DNA from 2 places in the Sporosarcina sp. SG10008 genome. Region 1 is predicted to be linked to the other one. Evidence: predicted binding sites of a transcription regulator. Region 1 holds the regulator's gene; the other holds the start of a gene.

Region 1 (14,986 bases):
TAGGTGATCAGGATGTCCTACTTGGTACTATTGGTGAAACACCGTTTTATATGCACAAAAACCAATTCGAGTATTGGAGGCATACACAGCTAATCATTGACGTTGTCAACGGTCGCGGCGGCATGTTTTCACTCGAAGGTGTTGAAGGCAAACGCTTTTTGACCAGGTCACGTGCGTTTACGGCTGAGGAAAACAAAGAGCTACAAGTGTAAGTGAATAACAAAAGGGCCCTCGATGAAAAATCGGCAGGCCCTTTTGTCGTTGGTTAAATAAAGCGTTTCCGCTGTTCTGGCGATGGCAACATACACGCATCTTCTTTCTTGCCAAACCATTTATAGCGATTTATAGCGACGTAGTTATATACGCCGTCACGGATTTTACGTGGTACGAGTATAAATAGGAAGAATAGATGCCATAATCCGTCCAGTTTTTTTGCGATACGGAGCGCTGCTGAAGACTTGGTGAACGCTTTACCGTTTTCAATCAAAACCAAGCTGTCAACGTCTTCCGGGATAGCATATTTTTTCGTGAGTTCCAGTCCTTTTTCGCTTTGTAATGAAGTAAATAGAAAATGATTGGCAGGATCTCGCTTTATAATGAACTGCACACTTGCATCACAAAAATTACAAACACCGTCAAATAAAATAATTCTTTTCATAAAATAACCTCCCGGCGTACTTATCTTCTATAGTATAGCCTGTTAGTGAATCGATAAAACGTGAAAGGTGTTACTATTTACATGTGACAGAATATTTAGTATAATGGTAGTGAAAAGAAATGGAACATGCTATAAACGTTTGGATGTTTTCCACCGCATTTAGCCCCGGCAAAATGATGAGAGGATGATAGACTATGGAACGTTTACCTATTGAATCGTCAGAAATGGAGCTTAGGACTAATAAGGATTTCATCGCCAAATTAAAAATGATTGGCGAAGGTGGTCCAATTTATGAGCAATATGAAATGCTTGAGAAAAGAAGAGAAAAGTCCGATTCCTTCGAGGATGAAAAAAAACTTCCGCGTGATTACCAATAACTAAACCTCACAGCGATGTGAGGTTTTTCTGTTTTTTTAATGCTCTATATAGGTTGAAATAAAGAGCTTCGATGAGGCGGAACGAAAAGGGCAAGTGTGAAGAATAATGATTATGAATGGTATTATGGCGAGTTATTCAGTCGCATTGCTGACATTTGTGTTATGGATGAATTTTAATATTGATTATGATAGATCTCTCGTCCATAAAGTAATACTGGCTTTTCTGATTGCCAGTTCTATCAGCCCACTCTTTCTAGTGACTCGAGTGTTTCTATACTACAGAAGAATGCGTAATGCAGGAGTTCAAGACTAAGCGCTATAATCTATATTGAATATACGAATACATGTGGAAACTGGGTGAAGGCGCCTTAAAAGGGGCAGCCAACCGAACAACGAAGAGTTCGGTTTGTATAATTTTTGCGTACTTTGCATAAATTATACAGTTTATACCAAGAAGAAATTCTATTATTTCCTGTGTCCGCAATGGGAGGCAACCCCGAGCGCCACAGCGGATTTGAATGGAATCTTTATTTCAACATCTGTAGTTAGTAGATTATCCAATATTCATTAAAGTTCATAGTGTCTATCGCCCGTTTGTCTTCCTTCTTTTCACATCTACTAGAAGGAGGAGGTGATAGTATGATGCAACAAGGTAATTGGCAGCAGCCAAATTGTCATCAAGGGAATATGATGGGTGGCAATCAAGTACGCCCGGTAGTATGTCCGACGCAGTATCGTTGTCACGATCAATTTGTACCGCGTGAAGTTCCTTATATCCATCCGATCGTCAATGTGAATCGGGTGCATAACGTTGAAATTCCACGTCACTATTTCACAGAAACAACACAGAATGTGATGGGGCAAACACTCCCTGCTCGACCAGGTTTCGGTCCAGGAATGGGCGGAATGGGTCCAGGTATGGGACCAGGAATGGGCGGATTCGGTCCGCAAGTTGGCGGTATCGGTAATCGTCCTGGCTGTGGACATCGTCCCGGTTGTGGCTGTGGAAATCGCCGCGGCTGGTGATAGGTCAGATTTATGGTAGAATAAAGCTACCATAATGATATACAGTAGGTGAGTTTGTTGAGAGCTTTTAAATTTGTCATTCCAGTCATGCTGCTCGTTGGAGGGTTTGGCTGGATGAAATTGACGAAAGAATTCCAAGAAGTGCCCGGATTAACGCGCTTGGCTATTATAATTGGTGCGATGATTTTGAGCGGGATCATTTCTTACTTTTTATTTCCAAAAGACGAAGGCGAAAAATCCTAAAGAGAGACCGATAGCGAATTTGCTATCGGTCTTTTGTTTATTTGCTAATACGTCATTTGTGTTAACTTCCGTTAAATATTTGTTGACTCATAATGTGTTATCTATTATTCTGTTAAAGATAACATAAACTTTAGGGGTGTATCATATCATGACAACAGCTACAGTAAAAACAAAAAGTAAAAGCGCAATGAGTCCGTTAACACTTGTCTACAGTGGAATGTTCGCAGCACTGATGATGATTGGCGCAAATATTACCGCATTTGTACCATTTCTAGTTGTGGGTGGTGTGCCGATTACATTGCAGACATTTTTTGCGATTCTTGCGGGACTTATTCTTGGTAGTCGCAGGGGTGCACTGGCAATGGCGGTCTATATGTTCATCGGGCTTGCGGGGGCGCCTGTATTTGCGAGATTCAGTGGTGGTTTTGGATCAATTATCAGTCCGACATTCGGATTTATCATATCTTACATTTTAGTAGCATTCATCGTCGGGAAAATCGTTGAAAAGAACGGGAAATTACATGGTTATATTATTGCAGCAATCGTTGGAATGGTTCTAAATTATGTAATCGGAACGAACTGGATGTATTATGCCTATAAGCTCTGGGCTGCGGCACCGGATGCCTTTACATACAAAGTAGCGTGGCTATGGATGGTGCCGCCACTGCCGAAAGATATTATCCTTGCCGTCCTTGCTGGAATCTTTGGACACCGTATGTATAAGGTATTGAAAGTGAGGCGCTAATATGACGAAGTATACTGGGTTAGCTGAACGTGTTCTAGAAGGACATGTCCTGACGGATGAGGAAGCCCTATCGATATTGGGGAGTCCAGAAGAGGACTTGCTGCCGCTTTTGCACGCGGCTTATATAATCCGGAAACATTATTATGGGAATAAAGTGAAGCTTAATATGATAATGAATACGAAATCTGGCTTATGCCCGGAAAACTGCGGGTATTGTGCACAGTCGATTATTTCAAAAGCGCCAATCGAAAAGTATGCCATGATGAAAAAAGAAGAAATTGTAGCAGGTGCAGCTAGAGCAGCCGAATTGAATGCAGGAACCTACTGTATTGTGGCTAGCGGGAGAGGTCCTGCAAACCGTGAACTCGAAATTGTTATTAATTCCGTGAAGGAAATCAAGTCGAAGTATGAGCATATGACCGTTTGTGCATGTCTTGGACTGTTAAAACCGGACCAAGCGTCCCGATTGAAAGATGCTGGCGTCGACCGTTACAATCACAACATCAATACGTCGGAAGCCCACCATGAAAGTATCACAACGTCTCATACATATGAGGACCGCGTAAACACGGTCGATCTTGTGAAGCAGTCGGGTATTTCACCATGTTCTGGCGTTATCATTGGTATGCGTGAAACGAAACAAGACGTCGTTTCAATGGCACGCAGTTTGTATGCAATGGATGCAGATTCGATTCCGGTGAACTTTTTACATGCCGTGGATGGGACACCCCTTGGCGGGACAGACGAGTTAACACCGCTCTATTGCTTGAGAGTACTATGCTTGTTCAGATTCATTAATCCCACAAAGGAAATCAGGATTTCCGGCGGGCGTGAAGTGAACTTACGCAGTCTTCAGCCGTTAGGGCTATACCCGGCAAACTCGATTTTTATTGGGGATTATTTAACGACAACCGGCCAGGAAAGTGAAAGAGACTATCAAACGCTGAAGGATATGGGATTCGAAATAGACTTAGAACCTTTAGCAAAACAGCCTGTTCCAGTGTGATTGAAAAATGGACATCCCATTTCGACGGGATGTCCATTTTTTCATTCAGGTGTATCAAATGGTTGCAGAATATCTCTTTTGCCTTTTGTGTGAAAAATAAGTACTTTATCAGTAGGATCGTACTTTTTACCATAAAATATTTCATCTTTATAAGTGTGGATTTCATCGTACGTCTGTGTCATTGCATTGTAGATTTCTTCTTCACCTGAATCAGTTGGCGACCAGTATAAGATTTCAAGTACCGTATTTTCGCCTGTTGCAAGGGAGCGACGATTATAGCCGATGCGCTGTGCATGTGTGAAGTTTTCACGTGAGTAAAATTTAAGTCGTTTTGCAGTATCTGTATCTTCATAATCGACTGGCTCCACTTCAAGGAGAATCGGTTTATTCTTGGATTTTAACATTGTTAATAATTTGCTGCCAAGTCCCATGCCGCGTGATTGTGTTGAAACGAACAAGTAGTCGACGAATATAAACTTCTCGAACTCGACATACATGAGCACATGATGAGGTCCTTCATCCTTCTTATAAACACTTTTCTTGTCAGTTAGTAACGCATCCATATGTTCCTTTGACTTCATCTCTTCAACGGGGAAGTATTCATTTAGCTTCTCATACCAATTCAAAATGTGTTGCCTCCAATGGTTTATTTACCCCGGAGTTTTTTGTTTTGGATTGTGAGACCGAGGAAAAAAGAAGGGTAGTAAAAAATCCTCTATTCTACTGTATACCCATTATTTTAAATAAATAAACTTGCTCGGTTTTAATTAAGTAAATGAAACTATTTCCTAGATTATCCGTATACTTAGCTAACAACAAAAAATCTTACTCAGTGGAAAAGGGTGTATATATGTTTAATTTACTTATATTCTCAATTATTGTGGGCATCGTGTTCAGTCTAGTGATTGTCCCATTTATATTAAGTACTCAAGCGAAGCGCGGTGCGGATGAGGAAGCTGTAAGAACTCCTTTTAATAGAGGAGCTGCGATTGCTACCGTAGCTATATTATCTGCTATAGCCGTATTCGTGTTTTACTATACGACAAACATGGACCGTAACTGGACGTCTCTGTGGATGGTGCTTTTAGTCGTTACTTTGCTAGGTGCTTTGTCGGCAGGTGGCAAAGACCGCAAAGTGAAATTGGTCCTGTTCCTCGGTGCACTTGTTTTTGGGGCATATATACTTAGCGCGCCGCTCTTCAACGCCGACAAGAAATACAAAGCAGTTGAAATGGATCAGCAAGTGGAGATTTCAGCGTTCGATGAAACAAAAACGCCGGCAAGTGTTCCACCGAAGTTTGCACGCAATAAGATGAAGAAAGCATTCGGGCAAGTTCCGAATACGAGTTACTATGAGCTCGGCAGTCTGCAAATTCAAAAAGTCGATGGCAAATTTGTCTACATTGCACCCGTGGAGTTTTCGGGCTTCTTTAAATGGTGGAGTGCTGATACAACGCCTGGCTACTTTACGATGAGTGCAACAGACTCGGCTGATAACCCGAAATTTGTGAAAGCAGAAATGACGTATACACCGTCGTCCTACTTCCACAAACAAGTGGAGCGTCATATACGGATGAAAATGCCGAACCTTATTTTTTACGGGGATGTTCAACTTGAAATTGACGACGATGGAAAACCGTACTATATCCGTTCTTATGGGGAATTCATTTCCGCGCGTAACGGCTTTGATGTAAAAGGGATTGTAATGGTCGATCCTGCTAATGGTGATGTGAAAAAGTATTCGCTTGCAGATATACCTGAATTCATCGACGGGGCTGTTTCACCTGAAGCGGTCAGTTTGCAAAATAGTTACTTCGGGAACTATATCCACGGTTTCTGGAATTCAGTCGTTGGGAAGAAAGATGTCAAGTTGCCATCTGATGAAGGAACAGAGGCGAATGTAAGCCCGATTTTTGACGAGAATGGTCATATGTATTACTTCACAGACTTTACAAGTCCAAAAGAAGGTGTCGACTCGATGCTTGGCTATGCGTTGACGGATGGTAAGACAGGAAAAGCAACGTATTATTCAGGTAATCTGGAAGAGTCCTATATGGATTCGCAAGGGGCACTGCAGATTATCGAGAAGAAATTCATTGAAAAGAAATGGTCCGGCGAAATGCCGGTCTTGTATAACTTCTACGGAGAAGCGAGTTGGTTAACGCCAGTGCTCGATTCAAATGGATTCCTGCAAAATTACTTCATTGTATCAGCAGCGAATCCGGAAATATCGGTTTACGGCAATACGCCGAACGAAGCATTGAAATTGTATAAGACAGCTCTTCAGCGCGGAGGTAGCGGTGTAGATGGTAGCTCGAGTGCGGAAGAGGCGAAAGCGGCCGTAACGGTCGTGCGTGTATTCAAAGAGCGCGTCGGTGATTTTACACTTGTTTCGTTTTTAGCGGATGATGGACGCAACTTCATCGTCTCTTCGGAAGCTGTGCCACTCTCGATCTATGTTCAACAAGGCGATAAGCTTGTTGTGACATATTTAGAGACGGGTGAACTATTCTTGCCTGTGAAAGAGTTGACGAATGTTAGCATGGAATAACGGAAATGGAGTGCAAGGCGAATTCGCCTTGCACTCCATTTTTAGTTGCTATATATGTTGAATTAAAGAATCCCATTGAATCTACTGTGGCGCTCAATAAGGAGAGAGTATTAATTCGGAGGCCGCTGAAAAAGTCCTGTTTCCTTCAATCCCGTTGATTTCCGTTCCGAGCGGACGCTTTCCGCGGGCACGGCTTCAGCCTCCTCGTCACTGCGTTCCTGTGGGGTCTTCAGCTCGCGCTGTTCCCGCTGGAGTCGCCGCTCTTCACTACAATCAACTAGTTCTTACTATTAAAAAAGAACTTTTTCAGTGGCTTCTTAATTCGGGGTGTGGATTGTAGAACGCTTGGCGCTTTGGCGAGCCCGTTGCCGCGCCTGCACTAGGGTGTTTATTATCGAGAGAAATGTGGTTTTGAGATGTATATGCCGAGACTATAATGTGATTACTAGTTGATACTACTTATAGTCAAGAAAGACGTACTCCAACTTGCAGATTTCATCACAGATAATGAAATGCTCTTTCTCACATTGACCATCCAGCGAAGGCGCGACTTCGTGGTAGCCGAAGCGATAAGACTGAAAGTGGTCTTCTTTCTGGCTTATCGCGGGAGGCATCCACAAAGCGTCGAAGCGGTATTGGTAGGAGTTCTATTTCATTCCAAGTATTAGAATTTCCGGCGGCCTACCAATAGCCCTTGTAAAGCGCATACATCGTATTCATCTGTTCAACATATATAGTAAACTATAAAATCTCGTACAGTGGATAACCTGCAAAAGGAGCAATTCCACGTCTGAACTCTTATGCTTCTTAACAGGCGCTTCCGCTTTTGTTTTTTTGTACGGTTAAAACGTATTGTCACATGCCGATACTTGTTAAGTCTGGTGCGTATCGATTGCGGAACATGCGGAATATCATGTACAATCAAGTCAAAGATAGTCAAAGTCAACGGCTTATCCCCCGTATGAAAGAGGTGAGGGTATGAGAAACATTTCCGACATTATTGAAGGATATTTGAAAGCAATAATCGAAGAGGGACAGTGTGGAACCATCGAAATTAAGCGCAATGAAGTCGCTGAAAAGTTCCAGTGCGTCCCGTCTCAAATCAATTACGTTATTAAGACCCGCTTCACGGCGGAGCGTGGTTATGCGGTTGAATCGAAGCGTGGAGGCGGTGGCTACATACGTATTTTCCGCGTTCAGGCGAATTCCCGTAAAGAATTGATAGAACATATTTTAGGCGGTATCCAATCGGGAGCCTCTTATACGATGGCTTTAGATGTCGTTTACAGACTAATTGAAGAAGAAGTCATAACGGAGCGCGAATCAAAGCTCATTCTTGCTGCGGTTGATAGAAGAACTATCCATCAGCCACTTCCAGACCGCGATATCATGCGTGCACGCATTTTACAAGCAATGCTCTTGACGCTTATTTACGAACAGCGTAACTAATCACCAATCCAACTGATATGAGGTGGCTTTCGATGATATGTGAAAATTGTAAAGAACGAACTGCGTCCATTACGATTACGCAAGAAAGTGTAGTCGGATCGCTGGAACGCCATTTATGTGAGAAATGCGCATTTCAATCACAAACATTCCATTTCGACCCCAATCAAGAGCCGTTGTCCATTCAGCAGTTCCTATCTCACTGGTTTAGCGGTTCTGATCCTTTCCAGGCACAACCGCAAACGCGGGGAGAGTCGTTTGAAGGACCCGAATGTCCCTCATGTGGTTTAACGTTTCCGAAGTTCCTCGATATTGGGAAGTTTGGCTGTGCCGACTGTTATGACACATTTCGTGGCAGCTTACCGCAAGTTTTTGGCAAGCTTCACAATGGCCATTCAACTCATACCGGGAAAGTACCGGTTTCATTTAATGAAATATATGCAGTTAAAAAGAAAATTGAAGAGATCCGAGTGAAGATGAAAGAGGCAGTAGAAGCTGAGCATTTTGAAGAAGCGGCAGCTTTGCGTGATGAAGCGAATACACTAAAGCAACACCTTTCCCTTGGAGGTGAAGAAAACGATGTCGATTGAAAAATTCATGCGTGATGCGGTAACCCCTTGGATGACTGCTTACGGAGAGCACTCAGACATCGTTATGTCGACGCGAATTCGACTTGCACGCAACTTGACAGGCTATCGTTTTCCTATCGCGTTCACTGAAGAAGAAGCGATGGCGGTAGACAGAGCGGTTACGGGTGTTTTGCTTGATACCATGCAAAGTGGCTATTCCTATACTAAGATGTCCGATCTACCTGCATTGGAACGCCAAGTACTTGTTGAAAAACATCTGATCAGTCCGCAACTCGCAATTCCTGACAGGCATGGCGCAGTTCTTCTATCAGAAGACGAGACCATAAGTGTCATGGTGAATGAGGAGGACCATATCCGCATTCAATGCATCTATCCTGGGTTACAGCTTGAGGATGCCTATAAACAGGCTGATCAGGTTGACGATTACCTTGAAAAAGAACTGCCGTATGCTTTTGATGAAGACTTTGGTTATTTGACAAGCTGTCCATCGAATACGGGAACCGGCATGCGCGCATCTGTGATGATGCATTTACCGGCACTTACAATGACGAAGCAGATTGATCGTATTATCCCGGCTATCTCACGGCTTGGAATCATCGTCCGAGGGAGTTATGGCGAAGGAAGTGAAGCACCTGGCAATGTCTATCAAGTGTCAAATCAGACGACGCTTGGTAAAACGGAGCAAGAGATTCTCGCGGATCTTGGAAACATTGCATCTCGGTTAATTGGGCATGAACGGAAATCGCGGGAATTGTTACTTTCAAAGTCGAGAATTGCGCTTGAGAACAGGCTATTCCGTTCATTGGGTACAATTAGTTATGCGCGACTATTACCGTCAGGCGAGGCAGCACGATGCCTTTCGGACGTCAGACTCGGTATCGATCTTGGCATCATCCAGGACGTTGACATGTCGATTTTGAACGAACTGATGATATTCATGCAGGCAGGTTTCCTACAACAATATGCAAGCACGGAGTTATCACAAGAAGAACGGGATATATTCAGAGCGAAACTGTTTCGAGAACGACTCAATGTAGAGAAATCCTCTCCTCCGACTGAGATTAATACGGAAGAGTGAGCAGGTATTTTGCACATTGTCTTTTGTTTAGGTATAGTTAGGTCAAAGATAGTCAAAGTCAATTTTGCCAATAAAGGAGTTCCTGCGTGTTCGGTTGAATACGTATAAAAGGGTGGTTGTTTTCTTACCTCTTTCTAGAGAGGAATGAAAACATAAGGTTTACTGCATGGATTGGTGTCTAGACACCAGCCCCTAGGCCCATGTGCAATGGGAGGGATTGTGAAATGCATTATTCCTCCTACCTGTCGAGGCTGAACGGTGCCTTGCGCTTTTCTAGAAAAGGAATTCATTTGAGTAATGTATGGTTTTTTGGGGAATTGATTGTATATATATAGTATAGAAGGAGAGGACTGAATATGATGTTTAATCGATTTACACAGCGTGCACAGAAAGTATTGCAACTTGCCCAAGAAGAGGCAATCCGCATGAAACACGAGTCCATTGGAACAGAACATATTTTACTTGGACTTATTCGTGAAGGCGGAGGTATTGCTGCAAAAGCGCTTGAAGCGATAGGTGTCAACTTTGAAACAATCGTACAAGGTGTAGAAAAACTTGTAGGTGCTGGAACAAAGGATGTCGGTCCAATCGTTCATTACACACCTAGAGCAAAAAAAGTTATTGAATTATCCGTGGATGAGTCACGTAAGCTGGGTCATTCTTATATCGGAACAGAGCACATCTTGCTAGCACTTATCCGTGAAGGTGAAGGGGTTGCAGCGCGTGTCTTGAATAACGCTGGCGTTAGTCTGAATAAAGCGCGTCAACAAGTACTTCAGTTGCTGGGAAGTAATGATAGCTCGGCTACAGGTCAAGGCGTTTCGAATTCTGCTGCAACGCCGACATTGGATAGCTTGGCACGTGATTTAACGGAAGTGGCACGTGAAGGCTTGCTCGATCCGGTTATCGGACGTAGCAAGGAAATTACACGTGTTATTGAAGTATTAGCACGCCGAACGAAAAACAACCCAGTACTTATCGGAGAACCAGGTGTTGGTAAGACTGCAATTGCTGAAGGACTCGCACAGCAAGTCATTAATAACGAAGTGCCGGAAATTCTCCGTGACAAACGTGTTATGACACTCGATATGGGAACAGTCGTCGCGGGTACGAAATACCGTGGTGAATTCGAAGATCGCATGAAAAAAGTAATGGAAGAGATTCGCCAAGCGGGCAATATCATCCTATTCATCGACGAACTGCATACGCTGATTGGGGCAGGAGGAGCTGAAGGTGCAATCGACGCATCTAATATCCTGAAGCCTTCGCTGGCACGCGGTGAATTGCAATGTATCGGTGCAACGACGCTTGACGAATACCGTAAATATATTGAAAAAGACGCTGCGCTTGAACGACGCTTCCAACCGATCCAAGTCGACGAGCCAACTGTCGATGAAACAATCCAAATTCTCCATGGCTTGCGTGACCGTTACGAAGCGCATCACCGTGTGAAAATTACAGATGAATCAATCGAAGCGGCTGCTAAAATGTCGGATCGTTATATTTCTGACAGATTCCTTCCGGATAAAGCGATTGACTTAATCGACGAAGCGGGTTCAAAAGTACGCCTTCGTTCATACACGACACCGCCTAACTTGAAAGAGCTGGAATTGAAATTAGAAGCAATTCGTTCTGAAAAGAATGCAGCTGTCCAAAGCCAAGAATTCGAAAAAGCGGCATCGTTCCGCGACAAAGAACAAAAGATGAAAGAAGAACTTGAAACAACGAAAACAGATTGGAAAGAAAAGCAGGGTCAAAAAGAATCCGAAGTGACAGTTGAAGATATCGCAGAAGTTGTAGCGATGTGGACTGGAATACCGGTATCTAAAATAGCTGAAACGGAATCTGCAAAACTGCTCAACATGGAAGAAATGCTACACGAACGTGTCATTGGCCAAAGTGAGGCAGTAACTGCTATTTCCCGGGCAATACGACGTGCACGTGCAGGTTTGAAAGATCCGAAACGTCCGATTGGTTCGTTCATTTTCCTTGGACCAACAGGTATCGGGAAAACGGAATTGGCAAGAGCGCTTGCGGAAGTCATGTTTGGCGATGAAGATGCAATGATTCGTGTTGACATGTCCGAGTACATGGAGAAACATTCGACATCGCGTCTAGTCGGTTCACCACCAGGGTATGTCGGCTATGAAGAAGGCGGACAGTTAACAGAAAAAGTTCGTCGCAAACCTTATTCGGTAGTCTTGTTAGATGAAATCGAGAAAGCTCATCCGGATGTCTTTAACATTCTCCTTCAAGTACTGGAAGATGGCAGATTGACGGATTCAAAAGGACGCTTAGTAGATTTCCGAAACACAGTTCTTATCATGACTTCCAATGTAGGAGCACAAGAATTGCGGAAAAATCGTTATGTCGGATTTAATCTGGGAGATGCGGGACGCGATTACGAAGGCATGAAATCAGCGATGCTTGAAGAGTTGAAGAAAGCGTTCCGTCCCGAGTTCTTAAACCGTGTGGATGAAATGATTGTCTTCCATGCACTTGAAAAAGAACATTTGCGTAAAATCGTCTCGCTTATGTCGAATGAATTGACGAAACGTCTAGGCGAACAAGAGATTGAACTAGAGTTGACAGATGAAGCGAAAACCAAAATCGTTGATGTTGGTTATGATCCGGAATATGGTGCTCGGCCACTACGCCGCGCTATCCAGAAACACATTGAAGACCGTTTGTCTGAAGAACTTCTAAAAGGAACAGTACTGGTAGGTAGTAAAGTACTTGTCGATGTGGTTGATGGAGAGTTTGTCGTCAAGACAGGAATCGACGCTGAACAACCGAAAGTTGCGAAAAAAGAAGAAGTACTCGAAAAATAAAGTGTGAACTGGATAGTCCATCCCACCGACAGTTCTTTTCGGTAGGAATGGGCTGTCCTTTTCGTGTTCGGAGGATTCCATGGCAAAAAGAAAATCGAAGTTTATGTGTAAATCATGTGGTTATGAATCGGCGAAGTGGATGGGGCGGTGCCCAGGTTGCGGAGAATGGAATACGATGGAAGAGGAAGTTGAAGTAGCCGTTCAAAAAGGGCCACGTGGTGCATTTCAGCATACAGAGGGCGTCCGTCAAAAGGCGCTGCCTATCAGCTCAATCGAGATGATAGAAGAACCAAGAATTGGCACAGACTTGGAGGAGTTCAACCGCGTTTTGGGTGGCGGAATTGTCCCCGGCTCACTTATTTTAATCGGTGGAGATCCGGGTATAGGAAAGTCGACACTCCTTCTTCAAGTATCTTCACTGTTGGCGAACAAAGGGCAACGTGTTCTTTATATTTCAGGTGAGGAATCAATTCGACAGACAAAACTACGTGCAGAACGACTTGGCGTAAAATCAGATGAACTTTATATTTATGCAGAAACTGATTTGGGATTAATTCACGAAACGATAGCGGATGTGAAACCGACGTTTGTCGTTGTCGACTCCATCCAGACCGTACATCATCCCGAAGTAGCATCAGCACCAGGAAGTGTATCTCAAGTGCGTGAATGTACAGCTCAGCTGATGCGCATTGCTAAAACGCAAAATATTGCTATTTTCCTTGTTGGCCACGTAACGAAAGACGGGCAGATTGCAGGACCGCGGTTACTTGAGCATATGGTGGATACAGTTCTTTATTTTGAAGGGGAGCGGCATCATACTTACCGAATTTTACGCAGTGTGAAAAACCGTTTTGGCTCTACGAATGAAATTGCGATATTTGAAATGTTGCAGTCCGGTTTGAAAGAAGTACTGAATCCGTCCGAGTTATTCCTGCGAGAAAGATCCCAGGGGGGAGCGGGTTCAACGGTTGTTGCATCTATGGAAGGAACCCGGCCGATTCTTGTTGAAATTCAAGCACTTGTCACACCATCTAGTTTTAACTATCCAAAACGTATGGCTACTGGGCTCGATCAAAACCGAGTGTCATTGTTAATGGCTGTACTTGAGAAACGTATGGGGATGCTGTTGCAGGCTCAGGATGCCTATATTAAAGTGGCGGGCGGCGTGAAGTTGGATGAGCCGGCAATCGACTTGGCTGTGCTAATGAGCATCGTTTCCAGTTATCGTGACTTGGCGGCTGGTTTGTCTGACTGCTTTATCGGTGAAGTCGGGCTGACGGGTGAAGTACGACGAGTATCGAGAATTGAACAACGTGTGACCGAAGCCGCAAAACTCGGGTTCGAGCGTGCGATTATTCCCGCTTCAAATATTGGCGGTTGGGAATATCCGAAAGGCATTCGCGTAATAGGCGTAGAAACAGTCAGTGATGCACTGAAAATTGCTTTTAAAGATTGAGTAGAAGACGGGGCTGCAATTGTGGCAGTCCTGTCACTTTTATACTGTAAAGATGCAGTAAATGAGAAACTTTCACATGTTGGAGGGAGTCCTAACAGAATAGAAGGAAATATCACACTTACCTGACCTTATAAAGGCGGTTTGAAGCGGAAACATGTATAATTAAAAAATAAAGGAGGTGGTTCATATGTTGAAAAAGGTAGTTCAAGTTTCATTTTTGCTTATCGGTGGAACACTGGGTGTATTATTTTTACCGCATTTATTTAAATTATTTTCTTTTACTACGAGCCCATGGATTAATAATCCATACGTGTCTGCAATCCTAGGAGCAATATTGCTCTTTTTAATCAGCCTTTTCCTAACAGAACCAATTGTTAATTTCATTAAATGGATGGAAGAAAGGTTATTGAAAGCACCGGTTTTTGATCTGATATTCGGTACAATCGGTCTTGTTGTCGGTTTGAGTGTCGCGTTCCTAGTCAGTTTTGGAGTGAGCAGTATCCAGATACCGATTATAACGTCTGTCCTTCCAATCCTGTTGTCGATTATTCTTGGCTATTTAGGTTTTCAAGTCGGGTTTAAGAAACGGGAGGAAATAATTCACACGGTGCAATCTACAAAAAGCGGTGGACTCAAAAAGAAAGAAGTGGAGGATACATCTACTCAGACTAAAGGTAAGCTTTACAAGATATTGGACACAAGTGTTATTATAGATGGTCGGATTGCTGATATTTCGGCAACCGGTTTTCTTGAAGGAGTGCTTGTTGTACCGCAGTTTGTGTTGACTGAATTACAACATATTGCGGATTCCTCAGACACGTTGAAACGGACGAAAGGCAGACGCGGGCTGGACGTTCTGAAGCGTATGCAAACTGATGATGGTCCGAATATCTTAATCACAGATGAAGATTTTGCTGGCGTTCCTGAAGTCGATATGAAGCTCGTCCATCTAGCGAAAAAGATGGGTGGACTCGTTGTG
Region 2 (14,986 bases), 550 kb from region 1:
CTACCCAATCCTTTCTATATTGAGGATTTGAAACCGAAGACGGGACTCGAGAAAGAAGTCTATGACTATGTACTGAAATGGAAAGATACTCAAATCCTTATTGAAAAACTCACGGACTTATTTAAGTTCTTAATTCCACAATATAAAAATGAAGGAAAATCACAAGTTGTGATTGCATTCGGCTGTACAGGAGGTCAACACCGCTCTGTCACACTCGCTGAATTTTTCGGAAGCCGGTTCAAAGACGAGTACCGGACACTCATCACCCATAGGGATATTGAAAAAAGAAAGGATTGACGCTATGCCGAAATCCGGGAACTTGAAGAAAGTCGTTGTGTTAGGCGGCGGAACTGGTTTATCCACTTTGCTACGCGGATTAAAAAATTACCCTGTCGATTTGACTGCGGTCGTTACAGTAGCTGATGATGGCGGCAGTTCGGGCAGACTTCTTGACGAATATGACATACCACCTCCGGGTGATATTCGTAAAGTGATGGCAGCGCTTTCAGATGTAGAGCCATTAATCGAAGAAATGTTTGAATACCGCTTTGCTACTTCAGAGGATTTGAAAGGTCATTCACTCGGCAATCTTATGCTGGCTGCTATGACGGATATCACAGGTGATTTCGCACGAGCAGTCGAACAAATGAGCAGGGTACTAAACATAAAAGGGAAAGTATTACCAGCCGCTAATCAGCGGATCACATTGCACGCAGAACTCGAAGACGGTACAATCGTGACGGGTGAATCGAAAATACCGGTTTACGAACGTAAAATTCGTAAAGTGTATTTATCACCACAAGAAGTTGAACCGTTACCTGAAACAATAGAGGCAATCAATTCTGCTGACCTGATCATTATTGGCCCAGGCAGCCTATATACAAGCATCTTGCCGGCACTGCTTGTCCAATCAATTCGTAAAGCGGTCTTGTCATGTAAGGCAAAAAAGGTGTATATTAACAACTTGACGACGCAAGCAGGAGAAACACACCGCTATACAGCTTCGGAGCATGTGCAGGCATTATATGATCATGCGGGTGAACCTTTTATCGACACGGTTTTATTGAACGGCACAGAATTTTCTGCGTTGCAGGGTGGGAAAGAATGGACGGGACCTCCCTGGCCTGTCGAAAACGATTTGGAAACGCTTCAACAACTTGTACCAAATATCGTAGTAAAAGACATTTGCTTATTATTAAATGGAACTATCATACATGATTCCGAAAAAGTAGCTAAATGGCTTATAGAATATATGGAAAATGGGATCGAAACGGAACAGACGTGATCGTCGCCGAGAAAGGGGAAGAATCATGTCTTTTGCTTCAGAAACAAAAAAGGAAATGACACAGATAGAAGCGGATGACTGTTGTGTAAAGGCAGAAGTAGCGGCGTTCATTAGGATGAATGGTGCACTTTCCTTTTCTAATAAACAGTTAAGTTTGGACGTACAAACTGAAAATGCAGCGATTGCCAGACGCCTATATACGAATTTAAAACGATTGTATCCTTATAAAGTAGAGTTGCTTGTTCGAAAAAAGATGCGCTTGAAAAAAAATAACGTTTACATTTGCCGAATTCGAGGTGGAGCAAAAGCTCTTTTGGAAGAACTACTAATCCTGACAGGAACATTTCAATTTAAAAATGAAATCTCAAAGGAATTGGTTAAAAAGAGATGCTGCCAACGCGCTTATCTACGGGGAGCTTTTCTGGCAGGGGGTTCCGTGAATAACCCGGAAACATCTTCTTATCACCTTGAAATATTTTCGATATATAAAGAACATAGTGAAGACTTAGTCGATCTGATGAACAAATACCATTTGAATGCGAAGTCGATTGAACGGAAAAAAGGGTATATTGCTTATTTGAAAGAAGCTGAAAAAATATCGGATTTCCTTAGCATCGTCGGCGCGCATGTGAGCTTAATGAAGTTTGAAGATGTACGAATTATACGCGATATGCGAAATAGTGTGAACAGGCTTGTGAATTGTGAAACCGCGAATATGAATAAAACAATTGGTGCAGCACAGCGCCAAGTTGAAAATATAAAGTTTATTGAAAGTACGATTGGACTTGCTGAATTACCAGATAGATTACAAGAGATCGCAAGGCTTCGGGTCGACAATCAGGATATTACGTTGAAGGAACTTGGAGAACTGGTTTCGGGTGGAATGGTAAGTAAATCAGGTGTGAACCATCGCTTAAGAAAAATTGAAGAAATTGCGGAAAATCTTCGCAATGGGGGAATCGGTAGTCGGTAAATCCGCTGTCGAACCAAGAGAGGAGCTGGCGCTGTCATGGCAGAACGAATAGTTGAAGTGAAGTTGAAATCAGGATTGCAAGCAAGGCAAGCAGCACTTTTTGTCCAAGAGGCAAATAGGTTTTTGTCTGATGTATTTTTGAAAAAAGAAGAACGCCAAGTAAATGCTAAAAGTATAATGGGGATCATGAGCCTAGCCATCGCGCGCGGCACGACTGTTACGTTGATTGCAGAAGGAATTGACGAGGAACAGGCGCTAGAATCACTCGCAGTACTTGTTGAAAATGGCAATTAAATAAAACAATCACCGTTAGCGCTGTCAAACGACAAGTGGTAACGGTTTTTTTATGGAGACTGGATTGTATTAGTCATGAGGATACGACTTGAAGTCATGGTAGCTCGCTGAATTATAATGACAAAGTCAGCAACTGTCATGGCATCCCGACAAACTGTGAGGGCAAGGTCGAACTGTCATGGCAACGCATCAAACTGTGAGGGCAAAGTCGGCAACTGTCATGGCATCACGGTAAACTGCAAGGGGAAAGTCGGCAACTGTCATGGCATCCCAACAAACTGTGAGGGCAAGATCGAACTGTCATGGCAACCCATCAAACTGTGAGGGCAAGATCGAACTGTCATGACAACCCATCAAACTGTGAGGGCAAAGTCGGCAACTGTCATGGCATCCTGACAAACTGCGAGGGCAAGGTCGAACTGTCACTGCAACCCGTCAAATAGAAATTGACTATTCCATTTAATTATGCTAAATTATTTTCAATCAATATATAATGTACGGCTATGAAGAGAAGAGTAATTTTGATTAATTATTTTCAGAGAGCTCCGGTAGGTGGGAAGGAGTAATAATGATCTTAATGAAAAAAAGTCTTGGAGCTTCGCACGGATCTAAGAGCATTCTTAGTGATACTGCGACGGGATCTCCCGTTAAAGAGATAGGGTATAATCAATTGTTAGAAAATTGACGTACTCGAAGAGGTTGATATGGCGACATATCAATAAACTGAGGTGGTACCGCGGAGCTATAAACTCCCGTCCTCAAGACAAATGTCTTGGGGGTGGGAGTTTTTTTGTTGTTTGGAAATTTAAATCCATAACATAAAAAGCCTTATAAACAAACTAAAAGAATGGAGTGAAAAGAATGAGCAATGAACAAATAGCTTTAAGAATAGAGAAATTAGAGACTTTAAAATCGCAAGGGATTTCAGTATATCCTGAAAGGTTTTCTACAAATAATGAAATTTATGAAGCTGCTCAACTTGAAGACGGAACTTCTGGGGTCCGAGTTGCTGGAAGAATAATGAGCATTAGAAACTTCAGTAAATTAAGTTTCATTACTATTTCAAACATACAAGGAAGCGTACAACTTCTGTTGAAAAAGGATGAGATTGGTGAGAAACCTTATAATCAGTTTCACAATTTATTGGATATGGGAGATTTTATCGGTGTGGAAGGATGTATGTATACGACTAAAACTAATGAGAAAACACTTCGTATCGAAAGTTATGTGTTTCTTGGGAAGGCGTTACGGACTCTTCCAGAAAAATGGCACGGTTTAAGCAATGTTGAACTTCGATATAGACAGCGTTATTTAGATTTAATGGTGACAAAAGACACACAAAGTCGCTTACTAGCTAGAACCAAAATGGTACGTGCCATTCGCAGGTTCTTTGAAGACCAGGAATTTTTAGAAGTAGAAACACCAGTTTTACAGCATACTTCCTCGGGGGCGTTAGCTAAGCCTTTTAGGACCTATCATAACTCTTTAGATACAGAGCTAAATTTACGTATTGCACCGGAAACCTATTTGAAAAGGTTAATTGTAGGTGGATTTACCAAAGTTTTTGAATTTGCAAAGTGTTTTAGGAACGAGGGGATTAGTCCTCAACATCTTCAAGAATTTACAATGGTTGAAGGGTATGCGGCATATTGGAATTATGAGGATACAATGAAATTAATGCGTAATATGGTTCTGTTTGTCCTGGATCAAATCTTTAATACGACTACCATTACCATCCAGGGTCAAACAATAAACTTTTCACTAGAATGGGACATTGTCTCTTTCAGGGATTTAATCTTAAAAGACACAGGGATTGATATAGATCTTTTTCCTGATGTTAAGGATTTATATCAAGAAACATTGAGGGTTAATATGGATTTGGAACATCCTGATATTGAATCTTTAGGGAGAGGTAATTTTATTGATCTTCTTTACAAAAAAATGTGTCGGCCACAACTAGTTAAACCGACATTTCTAATCCGACATCCTATTGATTTATCCCCACTAGCTAGGGCCAATGATCAAAACCCTGCTCTTACAGACCGTTTCCAATTAGTGGTGAATGGTGCGGAAATAATAAATGCCTATTCAGAGTTGGTTGACCCACTTGAACAAAGAAGAAGACTGGAGACTCAAGCTCATCTTAAAAGTAACGGAGATTTGGAAGCTATGGAGATGGATGAGGATTATCTAACAGCTATGGAATATGGAATGCCACCCATTTCTGGTTGGGGATTTGGAATTGAACGATTATTAATGGTACTAACGGATAGTGATACGATTAAAGACTGTGTTTTATTTCCATTAAATAAAAAACTATAGTCAATCCTCGATAATATTGAACAATTTGCCAACGTTCGTTGTGACAGAGCAGCAAAAAAAGGACCGTAAAAGGTCCTTTTTTTATTAATGAATCATCAATAATAATAATTAACTTCCATATAAACAGGCTTCTAAAAGATCGATATAAACCGTCCTGTGGTTGTTTCTGGGCTTCTATTATAGATTAGTTATCTCTTCACTTCAGTAACGCTGATACCCGTCTACTCCACTGTAATCCCTTTGCGTATGCAGTCTCGTATGCATAGCCTGAAATTTCTTCGCCTTGCTGACTATCGAGAAGAGTTATTTTGCTGTATGGATAATCTGATGAATTAAATGAAAGTATCATTTCAACCCTATGAACAACTTTCCTGCTATTTTTCTTTCCAGTTACTCCACCAATAATCGCTCCCACTCCACCTGCTAAAACGTCACCAACAATTGCTCTACCTGTTGCGCTTGTTAATGAAGATTGATATGCAACTGAATCATCAATGACTAATTCAACGTTCAGTATGTTTGTATACCACATTCCAATAGCGCCACCGTTGCTTCCTATCACATAAAAGCTACCATAAGTCCTGTCGTGCAGAAGTATCTGACCATCTTCAAATTGCTCCCAATAATAGTCCACTATCTTATGTTCCACCAATACATTTTCTAGCGCCTTCTTGGCCTTGCCCCTACCAATAGAGCCATCGATTTCTTTTATAATCGTTACGATAACTGCTGCTATTGCTGTTAACCCTAATCCCCATAAGAAAAGTGTGATAATCATAATGTTTTTTCCTCCTAGAATATATATTGCTGAGACGCCATTTTAAAAAGTCTAATCAATATAAGTTCGATTCCAGGTGATTTTTTCTCCGGATGAATACGATTATTCTATCGGCCAGTCGTTCTTCATGCGGTGAAAATTGGACAGCATTCGCAATGCCCGCATGCTCTCGATATTTCTGTACATCATACATTTCTAACGCAACCAACGAACGGTTGAACGTTTTTGTTTCCTTTGCATAAGATGAAATTGTCCATTCCGACAAACCTTTCGCCATGTTGAAACGGTGGAATTCGTCAATGACTGATTGGATCGATAGAATTGTTTGCGGCTTGGCTAGATTGGTAACCCTTAGAATGTCGTTTAATAGCGCTGAATCAATTTGTTTTCGTTTTTTCATATTCTCATCACCCCGTCAATTATTTCTGCGGATGACTGTAACCGGTGCGTTTTGAATTCCTGGTGATTGGGAATAGAAAATACCCGCCATTGAATGAACAATGACGGGTAAAATTGTTGTAATCATATGCCCTCGGCGAGAATCGAACTCACATCTTAAGCTTCGGAGGCTCACGTGCTATCCGTTGCACCACGAGGGCGTTACAAATCGGCTATCTTTTGCAGCAGACTAGACTTATTATACTGGTGTAGCTCAATGAATGCAATGCTTATTTTGAAAGCGTTATATTTGACCTTCGTTGACCATACTATGTATGATAAAGTTACAGTTGAAACGAAGTTATGTTTCAATAGGTAGACAACACTATCCAGCTTGAAGGAGGAAATAGAATGAATCTAATACCTACAGTAATTGAACAGACTAGCCGCGGTGAGCGTGCTTACGACATCTATTCACGTCTATTGAAAGACCGTATCATCATGCTTGGAAGTGGAATCGATGACAACGTTGCGAACTCTATCGTTGCTCAACTCCTATTTTTAGAAGCAGAAGATCCGGATAAAGATATTTCCATCTACATTAATAGCCCCGGGGGAAGCGTCACTGCTGGTATGGCGATTTTTGACACAATGCAATTCATCAAACCTGACATCCAAACAATTTGTATGGGGATGGCTGCATCTATGGGATCGTTCCTACTAGCGGCGGGTACTAAAGGGAAACGTTATGCGCTTCCTAACGCAGAAGTAATGATTCACCAACCATTAGGTGGAGCACAAGGGCAAGCAACAGAAATTGAAATTGCTGCAAAACATATCCTTTTCACTCGTGAAAAACTAAACTTGATTCTTGCTGAGCGTACTGGCCAATCGGTTGAAGTAATTGCGAGAGATACGGACCGCGACAACTTCATGACAGCTGAACGTGCGAAAGAGTATGGTTTAATTGACCATATTATTACACGCAGTGACATGAAAGACGGAGCTAAAACTAAACCTGAATCTAAATAAGTTCTACAAAAGTCGGCTTTCCATTATGGGAAGCCGTTTTTTTGTGGCTATAAAAAAACGTTGCCTTAGAATAAATGAAACCTTTTCAATAGTCATACTGTATATACTACTGTAGAAAAAGTTTCGACACGGTGTTCGAGAGGGTAAATGAAAGTAACTAACTCGTGAGGAGTGTTAACATGAAAAAAGTTTTAGGACCAATTGCGGTAATCGTAATCATACTTGCAGTTTTGGCTATGATACTGGTTCCAAGTTATAACAAATTCGTTAATTTAGAAGAAGATGTGGACCAGGCGTATGCACAAGTTGAAAATCAACTACAACGGAGGCTCGATCTGATACCGAACTTGGTAAGCACGGTTAAAGGTTTCGCGAGCCATGAAAAAGAGATTATCAGTGACATTGCAGATTCCCGTGCAAGACTTGCCGGAGCAAATGGGCCCGCAGAACAAGCGGATGCAAACGCTGACTTAGCGGGTGCGCTTAGTCGTCTTCTTGTCGTCGTTGAGAATTATCCTGATTTAAAAGCAAATGAAAATTTCACTAAGCTGATGGATGAACTGGCCGGAACTGAAAACCGTCTGGGCGTTGCGCGTAAGGATTATAACGACGTAGTCGCCAATTACAATAGGCAAGTGAAAAGATTCCCTGGAAAAATCGTTGCATCCATTTTCGGATATGATGAAAAGGAATACTTTAAAGCCGATGCAGCTGCAAATGAAGTGCCGAATGTCGATTTTGGAGATGACAAGGAATGATTAGAAAAGCTGTCCGCATACTGGTGACGGCATGTCTGATTGTTTTTACATCGTTAAACTCAGCAGTGTTTTCGGCTGATGCTGCTGTTCCGGTCGTTCAAGATACTGCGAATGTGTTGTCCGCTGAACAGAAATCGGAACTTGAGCAATATGGGATTCAATTAAATAATGCTACGACAGCGGAACTTGCGGTATTGATCCTCCCGAGCATAGGCGATAAGCCAGTTGAGGAATATTCAGTAGAGAAGCTTAGGGAATTTAAATTAGGCAATAAGGAAAAAAATAACGGAGCTTTGCTAGTCGTTACAACGGAGAAAAATTCCGATGGTAAACGACATTTCGAACTATCGGTCGGGTATGGATTAGAGGGTGCCCTTCCGGACGGAAAAGTCGGACGTATAATGGATGAAGTAGCTGTTCCATATTTGAATAAGCAACAGCCTGACATGGCGATCATGGAAGCATATAAATCATTCTACAATGAAATCGCAGCTGAATATGGATGGGATGGCGCGGATGTGCCCGTCACAACTATAGATTCCGACTCAAGTGATGGGGGATTCGGTATTCCATTCCCCGTCATCCTTTTCATCATTATTTACATTGTCTTCCGTGTCATCAGTAATAGAGGAGGCCGAGGAGGCGGAGGCGGTTCGGGCGGACGGCGTAGCGGAGGGCCAATTTTCTTCCCTGGTTCTTTTGGGGGCAGAAGTGGTGGCGGTAGTTCCGGCGGCGGTTTTGGTGGTTTCGGTGGCGGTGGTTCCGGCGGTGGTGGCGGAGCAGGCCGAAGCTGGTAAAGAATAATGGGCGGTATGCACAGGCAACATCCTGTGCATACCACCTGTTATTCATTTATACTAAAGGTATTATAAAAGTAATGAGGTGCATTAAAGTGCATGTGACATTTTACACAAAACCAGGTTGTCACCTTTGTGATGAAGCTGAATTAATGATGAAACTTGTCCAAGAGGATTTCCCGCTGACGTGGACGATAGTAGATATAGAAACTGATGATGAAAGTCATGAGAAATATATGTTTTTGATTCCTGTCATTGAAAAAGATGGCGATGTGATGCTTTACGGGTCAATTGGCTACGCTGATATCATTGATTTATTCTGATAATTAATGCTGTATTGTTTGTAAAGTCGAATGAAAAGAGCTATAATGAAGTTAGAAATATTTTTTTGCTTTATGTGGGACGCTATTCAGTATGTAGGGTCGTTAAATGTCCCTATGGTAAAGAGGAGGGCAGCCATTGGACGTTTTGATGGATGCACAGAGTAAACTCGTACCAGAAATGATGGAGTTAATGCAGCAAAGATATCGGATATTAAAGCTTGTAAAAATGGCTGGTCCAATTGGAAGGCGTCCACTCGGTCAGATGGCTGGTTTATCGGAGCGGGAAACGCGAACCATGATGGATACGCTAAGGGGTCAAAATCTGATTACTATTGCAAAAGACGGAGCTTCAATCACCACTGAAGGATTGACTGTCTTACTTGCTCTTGAGTCTTCAATGGAAGACTGGTCGGGCCGTACGTCAATTGCAAAGAGACTAATGGAATTCCTTGGCATTCAATCAGTCAAAGTTGTTGCAGGTAACTGCGATACCGATACCGCTTCGAAAAGCTTACTTGGTATGGAGGCAGCGAAACAATTTTCTTCTAAAATTGACGAGGGCAAAGTAGTCGCCGTCACTGGAGGAAGTACAATTGCATCGATTCCACTTCATATCGAAAAGTTTAGCGGTACCAATAATCTGCTATTCATCGCTGCAAGAGGCGGTGTAGGAGATGATATTGGTTTGCAAGCGAATGTCATTGCGGCCTCTTTCGCCTCGGCATGTGGAGGTACGTATAGTACATTTTATTATCCAGAGTCGTTAAGCGAAGAAGCCCATGAAGCGTTCCGAAAAGAACCTTCCGTCTTGAAAATGCTTGAACTTTATGACACAACAGATTGTGTTCTGCATGGAGTAGGCGACGCGCAAACAATGGCGATTATGCGTAATTCGCCTACAGAAGAGCGAGATATGATCCAAGACAATGGAGCTAAAGGCGAAGCATTCGGTTATTATTTTGACCAGGATGGTAACGTTGTCCACAGATTACGGACAATCGGTATCCAAACTGGCCATCTCGAGAAGATTCCGCTTATCATTTCAGTCGCAGGCGGCAGCAGTAAAGCTGAAGCTATCTTGGCTTATATGGCAAGTGCGCCTAAACAAACGATTTTAGTAACTGATGAAGGTGCAGCAACTGAAATGCTGAAAATACTCGTCAATAAATAAACGTATAAATGACTAAGACGGGTATTTTCAGGGAATAGGTTTAGATGGGCTTTGTGTAAATGTAGCTATAAGAAATTTTTTAACTATAAACTAAAAAAACAACATGGAGGAATATATTATGACTTTGAAACTTGCGATTAACGGATTTGGACGGATTGGACGTAAAGTATTCCGCGAAGCTTTGAAACAAGAGGAAATTGAAATTGTAGCAGTGAACGATTTGACGGATGCAGCAATGCTTGCACATCTTTTGAAGTATGACTCTGTACATGGCGTATTTGACGCGGAAGTCAGTTTTGATAATGACACGCTTATTGTCGATGGCAAAAGAGTGAAAGTATATGCAGAAAAAGATCCAGCAGCGCTACCATGGGGCACACTTGGGGTTGACGTTGTCGTTGATTCGACAGGCGTATTTACGGACAGAGCTGGACTGAACAAACACCTTGAAGCGGGTGCGAAAAAAGTTATCTTGTCATCACCGGCAAAAGGCGATATCACGACACTTGTAATGGGTGTTAACCACGAGTCATACGATCCGGCAAATGATAACATCGTATCAAATGCATCATGTACGACAAACTGTCTTGCTCCAGTTGTAAAAGTACTTCACAACGAATTCGGTATAAAACGCGGTCTAATGACAACAATTCACTCGTACACAAATGACCAACGCATTTTGGATTTACCGCATTCGGATTACAGACGTGCTCGTGCAGCTGCAGAAAACATGATTCCAACTACGACAGGCGCAGCTTCAGCTGTAACAAAAGTTATTCCTGAATTGAAAGGTAAACTTGACGGTATGGCTGTCCGCGTTCCAACACCAAACGTTTCACTCGTTGACTTTGTCGCTGAACTTGAGAAAGATGTGACAATTGCTGATGTGAACAATGCATTGAAAAACGCGTCTGAAAATGAGCTAAAAGGTTTCTTGGCTTATAATGAACTCCCACTAGTTTCTAAAGATTATAACGGAAATACTTCATCATCTACTGTAGATGGTCTTTCAACGATGGTCCTTGAAGACAACATGGTGAAAGTAATTACTTGGTATGACAACGAATCAGCTTATTCTGCACGTTGTGTGGACTTGGCACTTTATATGTTTGGTAAAGGTCTATAATTCAGTTAAATATAGCCATAAACAATAAAACCCCTTATAATGTAGTTGGGTAAGAGGAGCGGGGGTTACCCCGTTCCTCATTTTTTTTTAGTATATATGGAGGTGGGCGTTTTCATGGTGTCGAAAAAGACGATGAAAGATATGCAGCTTGAAGGGAAACGCGTTTTTTGCCGGGTAGATTTCAATGTACCTATGGAAGATGGGAATGTAACGGATGATACAAGGATCCGTGCAGCAATTCCGACCATCAATTATATGGTAGCTCAGGGTGCGAAAGTTATTCTCGCGAGTCATTTAGGACGTCCAAAAGGCGAAGTGAATGAAGACATGCGGCTTACTGCTGCAGGAGAAAAACTTGCGGAATTGATTGGCAAGCCGGTAACAAAGCTCGATTCATCCATTGGAAAAGAAGTGGAAGAAACCATTTCGACAATGAAAAACGGCGATATCATTCTGCTTGAAAATGTTAGGTTCCATGCTGGAGAAGAAAAGAATGATGCAGGACTAGCGAAGCAATTTGCGGAACTCGCTGATGTTTTCGTCAATGATGCATTCGGTGCTGCACACCGTGCACATGCTTCTACTGCGGGCATAGCGCAACATATTCCGGCTGTATCTGGCCTCCTTCTTGAAAAAGAATTGGACATTCTCAGTAAGGCATTATCAGAGCCTGACCGTCCGTTCACAGCAATTATTGGCGGAGCCAAAGTGAAAGACAAAATTGGCGTCATCGATCATCTATTAGACAAAGTGGATAACTTGATTATCGGCGGCGGATTATCATATACATTTGCAAAAGCACAAGGCAATGAAATAGGAGATTCGCTCCTTGAGGAAGATAAAATCGACCTGGCGAACTCATTTATTCAGAAAGCCAAAGAAAAAGGCGTTAATTTATACTTACCAATCGACGTTGTCATAGCGGATGCGTTTTCAAAAGATGCAAAGACAAAAAACGTGAATATCGATTCCATACCAGAAGGATGGATGGGTCTGGATATTGGACCAAAAACAGCTGAACTTTACGCAGACGTTATTAAAGAGTCGAAATTGATCATTTGGAACGGGCCTATGGGTGTGTTTGAAATGGAGCCGTTCGCGGGTGGCACACAACGAGTTGCAAAAGCGATGGCTGAAACAAAAGCATATACAGTTATTGGTGGGGGCGATTCAGCCGCTGCTGTCGAAAAGTTCGGCGTAGGAGATAAAATGGATCACATTTCAACTGGTGGAGGCGCTTCTCTTGAATTCATGGAGGGAAAAGACCTACCGGGCCTCACTGCACTGAACGATAAATGATCGGGGGGAAACATTTTGCGAAAACGAATAATTGCGGGTAACTGGAAAATGTACAAGTCTCTTGAAGAAGCGAAAAGTTTCGCGATAGAAGTGCAAGAAAAAGCAGCAGCTTCAGAAAAATTGGAAGCGGTTATCTGTCCACCAGCTTTATACCTTTCAGAACTTGTACAAATTACAAAAGGTTCAGCAGTAGGTATTGGTGCACAAACGATGCATGACGTAAAAGAAGGTGCTTTCACGGGCGAAATCAGTCCAGCGATGCTGTCAGAAATCGGCGTTGGTTATGTTGTCCTGGGTCATTCTGAGCGTCGTCAATACTTCAACGAAACAGATGAATCCGTCAACAAGAAAGTCCATGCAGCATTTGACTACAAGCTTACGCCAATCGTCTGTGTGGGAGAATCACTTGAAGATCGGGAAAGTGGACAAACTGTTGATTTAGTAGCGGGACAAGTGAAAAAAGCATTCGAAGGCGTCAGCGCTGATTTAGCGGCACAAGCAGTCATAGCTTATGAGCCAATCTGGGCTATCGGTACAGGTAAAACAGCAACTGCACAAGATGCCAATGAAGTATGTGGAGCAATCCGTACGACAATCGGCGAATTATATAATGAAACAGTTGCAGACCAAATTCGTATTCAATATGGCGGTAGCGTTAAACCGGACAATATTGAAGAACTTCTCACAATGGAACATATCGATGGCGCACTTGTCGGCGGCGCAAGTTTGGATCCTGCATCATTCTTGAAATTGCTAGAGGCTGGAGCACATGAGTAAAAGTCCGGTAGCGCTTATCATTTTGGATGGCTTTGGCCTTCGTGATGACAAGCTAGGAAATGCAGTTGCACAGGCGAATAAGCCGAATTACGATCTATTATGGAACAACTTCCCGCATTCAACGCTGACAGCTTGTGGGGAGGCGGTAGGTCTTCCTGAAGGACAGATGGGTAACTCTGAAGTAGGGCATCTAAATATTGGAGCTGGTCGCGTCGTCTATCAAAGTTTGACTCGTATTAATAAGTCAATCAGGGAAGCTGACTTTTTCGATAACGAAACGCTTTTGAGAGCAGTTACACACGCGAAGGAAAACGGCTCTGCACTCCATCTGATGGGGTTACTATCCGACGGTGGTGTACATAGCCATTATGAGCATCTATTCGCGCTTCTTCGCCTAGCGAAGTTGAATGGACTTGATAAAGTATTTGTCCATGCCTTCCTGGATGGTCGTGATGTGAGCCCACAATCTTCTCTTGATTACATTGAAAAGACTGAAACATTCATGCAAGAGTTGGGTGTTGGCAAGTTTGCAAGTATTTCAGGACGGTATTATGCGATGGATCGTGATAAGCGCTGGGAGCGTTTGGAAAAGGTCTACCGTGCAATTGTTGAAGGCGCTGCTTTAACGGCAGCTACGCCGACTGCAGGCGTACTAGCGTCGTATAAGCAAGGCGTTCATGATGAATTCGTTGTACCTTTCCTTATTGAAGAACTTGGTAAACCGGTTGCGACGGTTGAAGATGGGGATGCGGTTGTATTCTTTAATTTCCGTCCGGACCGTGCCATTCAGCTTTCACGCGCCTTAACAGATTCTACTTTTGATGAATTTGAAACAGGAACGAAAAGATATAAAGATTTGAAGTTTGTGACGTTCACACATTATAGTGACGACATTGTTGCAGATGTCGCTTATAGTAGTGACAACTTGGAAAACACTCTTGGAGAAGTTATCGCCCGCAACGGTTTGACACAACTGCGCATTGCGGAAACCGAGAAATTTCCACATGTCACTTTTTTCATGAGTGGCGGACGAGAAGACAAGTTCATAGGTGAAGAACGAATCTTGATAGCTTCACCGAAAGTTGCAACGTATGACTTGCAACCGGAGATGAGTGCTTACCAAGTGACGGAATCGCTTATTGAAGGAATTGAGGCGAATCGTTTTGATGCAATTATTCTCAATTTCGCAAATCCCGACATGGTCGGGCATAGTGGAATGCTGGAACCAACCATCAAAGCGATTGAAACGGTTGATATATGCCTTGGCAAAATTATCGACGCAATCCATGCTAAAGGCGGTACGGCAATCGTAACGGCTGATCATGGAAATGCTGATGAAGTAACTACGCAAGACGGGGCTCCGATGACGGCGCACACAACGAATCCGGTTCCGGTTATCGTTACGAAGGCGGGAATTAGTTTGCGCGAAGGCGGTAAACTCGCAGACTTGGCACCAACAATGCTAAAATTGTTACAAGTAGAACAACCGGTAGAAATGACCGGCACACCATTATTTTAAAAAGGGGAGAATGACATGCCAATCATTACACTTATCCAAGCGAGAGAAGTACTTGATTCACGTGGAAATCCAACAGTAGAGGTTGAAGTATTTACGGAAAGCGGTGCATTTGGTCGGGCAATCGTTCCATCTGGCGCTTCAACAGGCGAATATG

The links. The regulator CtsR, encoded in region 1, represses protease genes until heat stress. The targets are predictions, from matches to a motif close to ATGGTCAATAAAGGTCAAACA.
Region 2: the regulator CtsR is predicted to act here: its motif matches at 6,338-6,358, upstream of clpP (ATP-dependent Clp endopeptidase proteolytic subunit ClpP).

The regions. Positions count from the first base shown of each region.
Region 1 covers NZ_CP172607.1:4,370,491-4,385,476, forward strand. Annotated here, with positions in the region: gene ACGLYD_RS20495 (DUF779 domain-containing protein) at 1-212, shown strand, start outside; gene ACGLYD_RS20500 (thiol-disulfide oxidoreductase DCC family protein) at 266-658, opposite strand; gene ACGLYD_RS20505 (hypothetical protein) at 853-1,035, shown strand; gene ACGLYD_RS20510 (hypothetical protein) at 1,675-2,061, shown strand; gene ACGLYD_RS20515 (histidine kinase) at 2,119-2,304, shown strand; gene ACGLYD_RS20520 (biotin transporter BioY) at 2,453-3,049, shown strand; gene bioB (biotin synthase BioB) at 3,051-4,055, shown strand; gene ACGLYD_RS20530 (GNAT family N-acetyltransferase) at 4,097-4,681, opposite strand; gene ACGLYD_RS20535 (hypothetical protein) at 4,906-6,606, shown strand; gene ACGLYD_RS20540 (CtsR family transcriptional regulator) at 7,585-8,055, shown strand; gene ACGLYD_RS20545 (UvrB/UvrC motif-containing protein) at 8,088-8,642, shown strand; gene ACGLYD_RS20550 (protein arginine kinase) at 8,632-9,720, shown strand; gene ACGLYD_RS20555 (ATP-dependent Clp protease ATP-binding subunit) at 10,077-12,551, shown strand; gene radA (DNA repair protein RadA) at 12,631-14,007, shown strand; gene ACGLYD_RS20565 (PIN/TRAM domain-containing protein) at 14,195-14,986, shown strand, end outside.
Region 2 covers NZ_CP172607.1:215,494-230,479, forward strand. Annotated here, with positions in the region: gene rapZ (RNase adapter RapZ) at 1-297, shown strand, start outside; gene yvcK (gluconeogenesis factor YvcK family protein) at 302-1,285, shown strand; gene whiA (DNA-binding protein WhiA) at 1,311-2,258, shown strand; gene ACGLYD_RS01100 (HPr family phosphocarrier protein) at 2,295-2,552, shown strand; T-box leader at 3,047-3,315, shown strand; gene lysS (lysine--tRNA ligase) at 3,414-4,874, shown strand; gene ACGLYD_RS01110 (hypothetical protein) at 5,071-5,652, opposite strand; gene ACGLYD_RS01115 (hypothetical protein) at 5,708-6,052, opposite strand; tRNA gene ACGLYD_RS01120 (tRNA-Arg) at 6,180-6,251, opposite strand; gene clpP (ATP-dependent Clp endopeptidase proteolytic subunit ClpP) at 6,442-7,062, shown strand; gene ACGLYD_RS01130 (LemA family protein) at 7,242-7,820, shown strand; gene ACGLYD_RS01135 (YgcG family protein) at 7,817-8,617, shown strand; gene ACGLYD_RS01140 (glutaredoxin family protein) at 8,713-8,940, shown strand; gene ACGLYD_RS01145 (sugar-binding transcriptional regulator) at 9,077-10,111, shown strand; gene gap (type I glyceraldehyde-3-phosphate dehydrogenase) at 10,230-11,237, shown strand; gene ACGLYD_RS01155 (phosphoglycerate kinase) at 11,355-12,536, shown strand; gene tpiA (triose-phosphate isomerase) at 12,552-13,313, shown strand; gene gpmI (2,3-bisphosphoglycerate-independent phosphoglycerate mutase) at 13,306-14,832, shown strand; gene eno (phosphopyruvate hydratase) at 14,848-14,986, shown strand, end outside.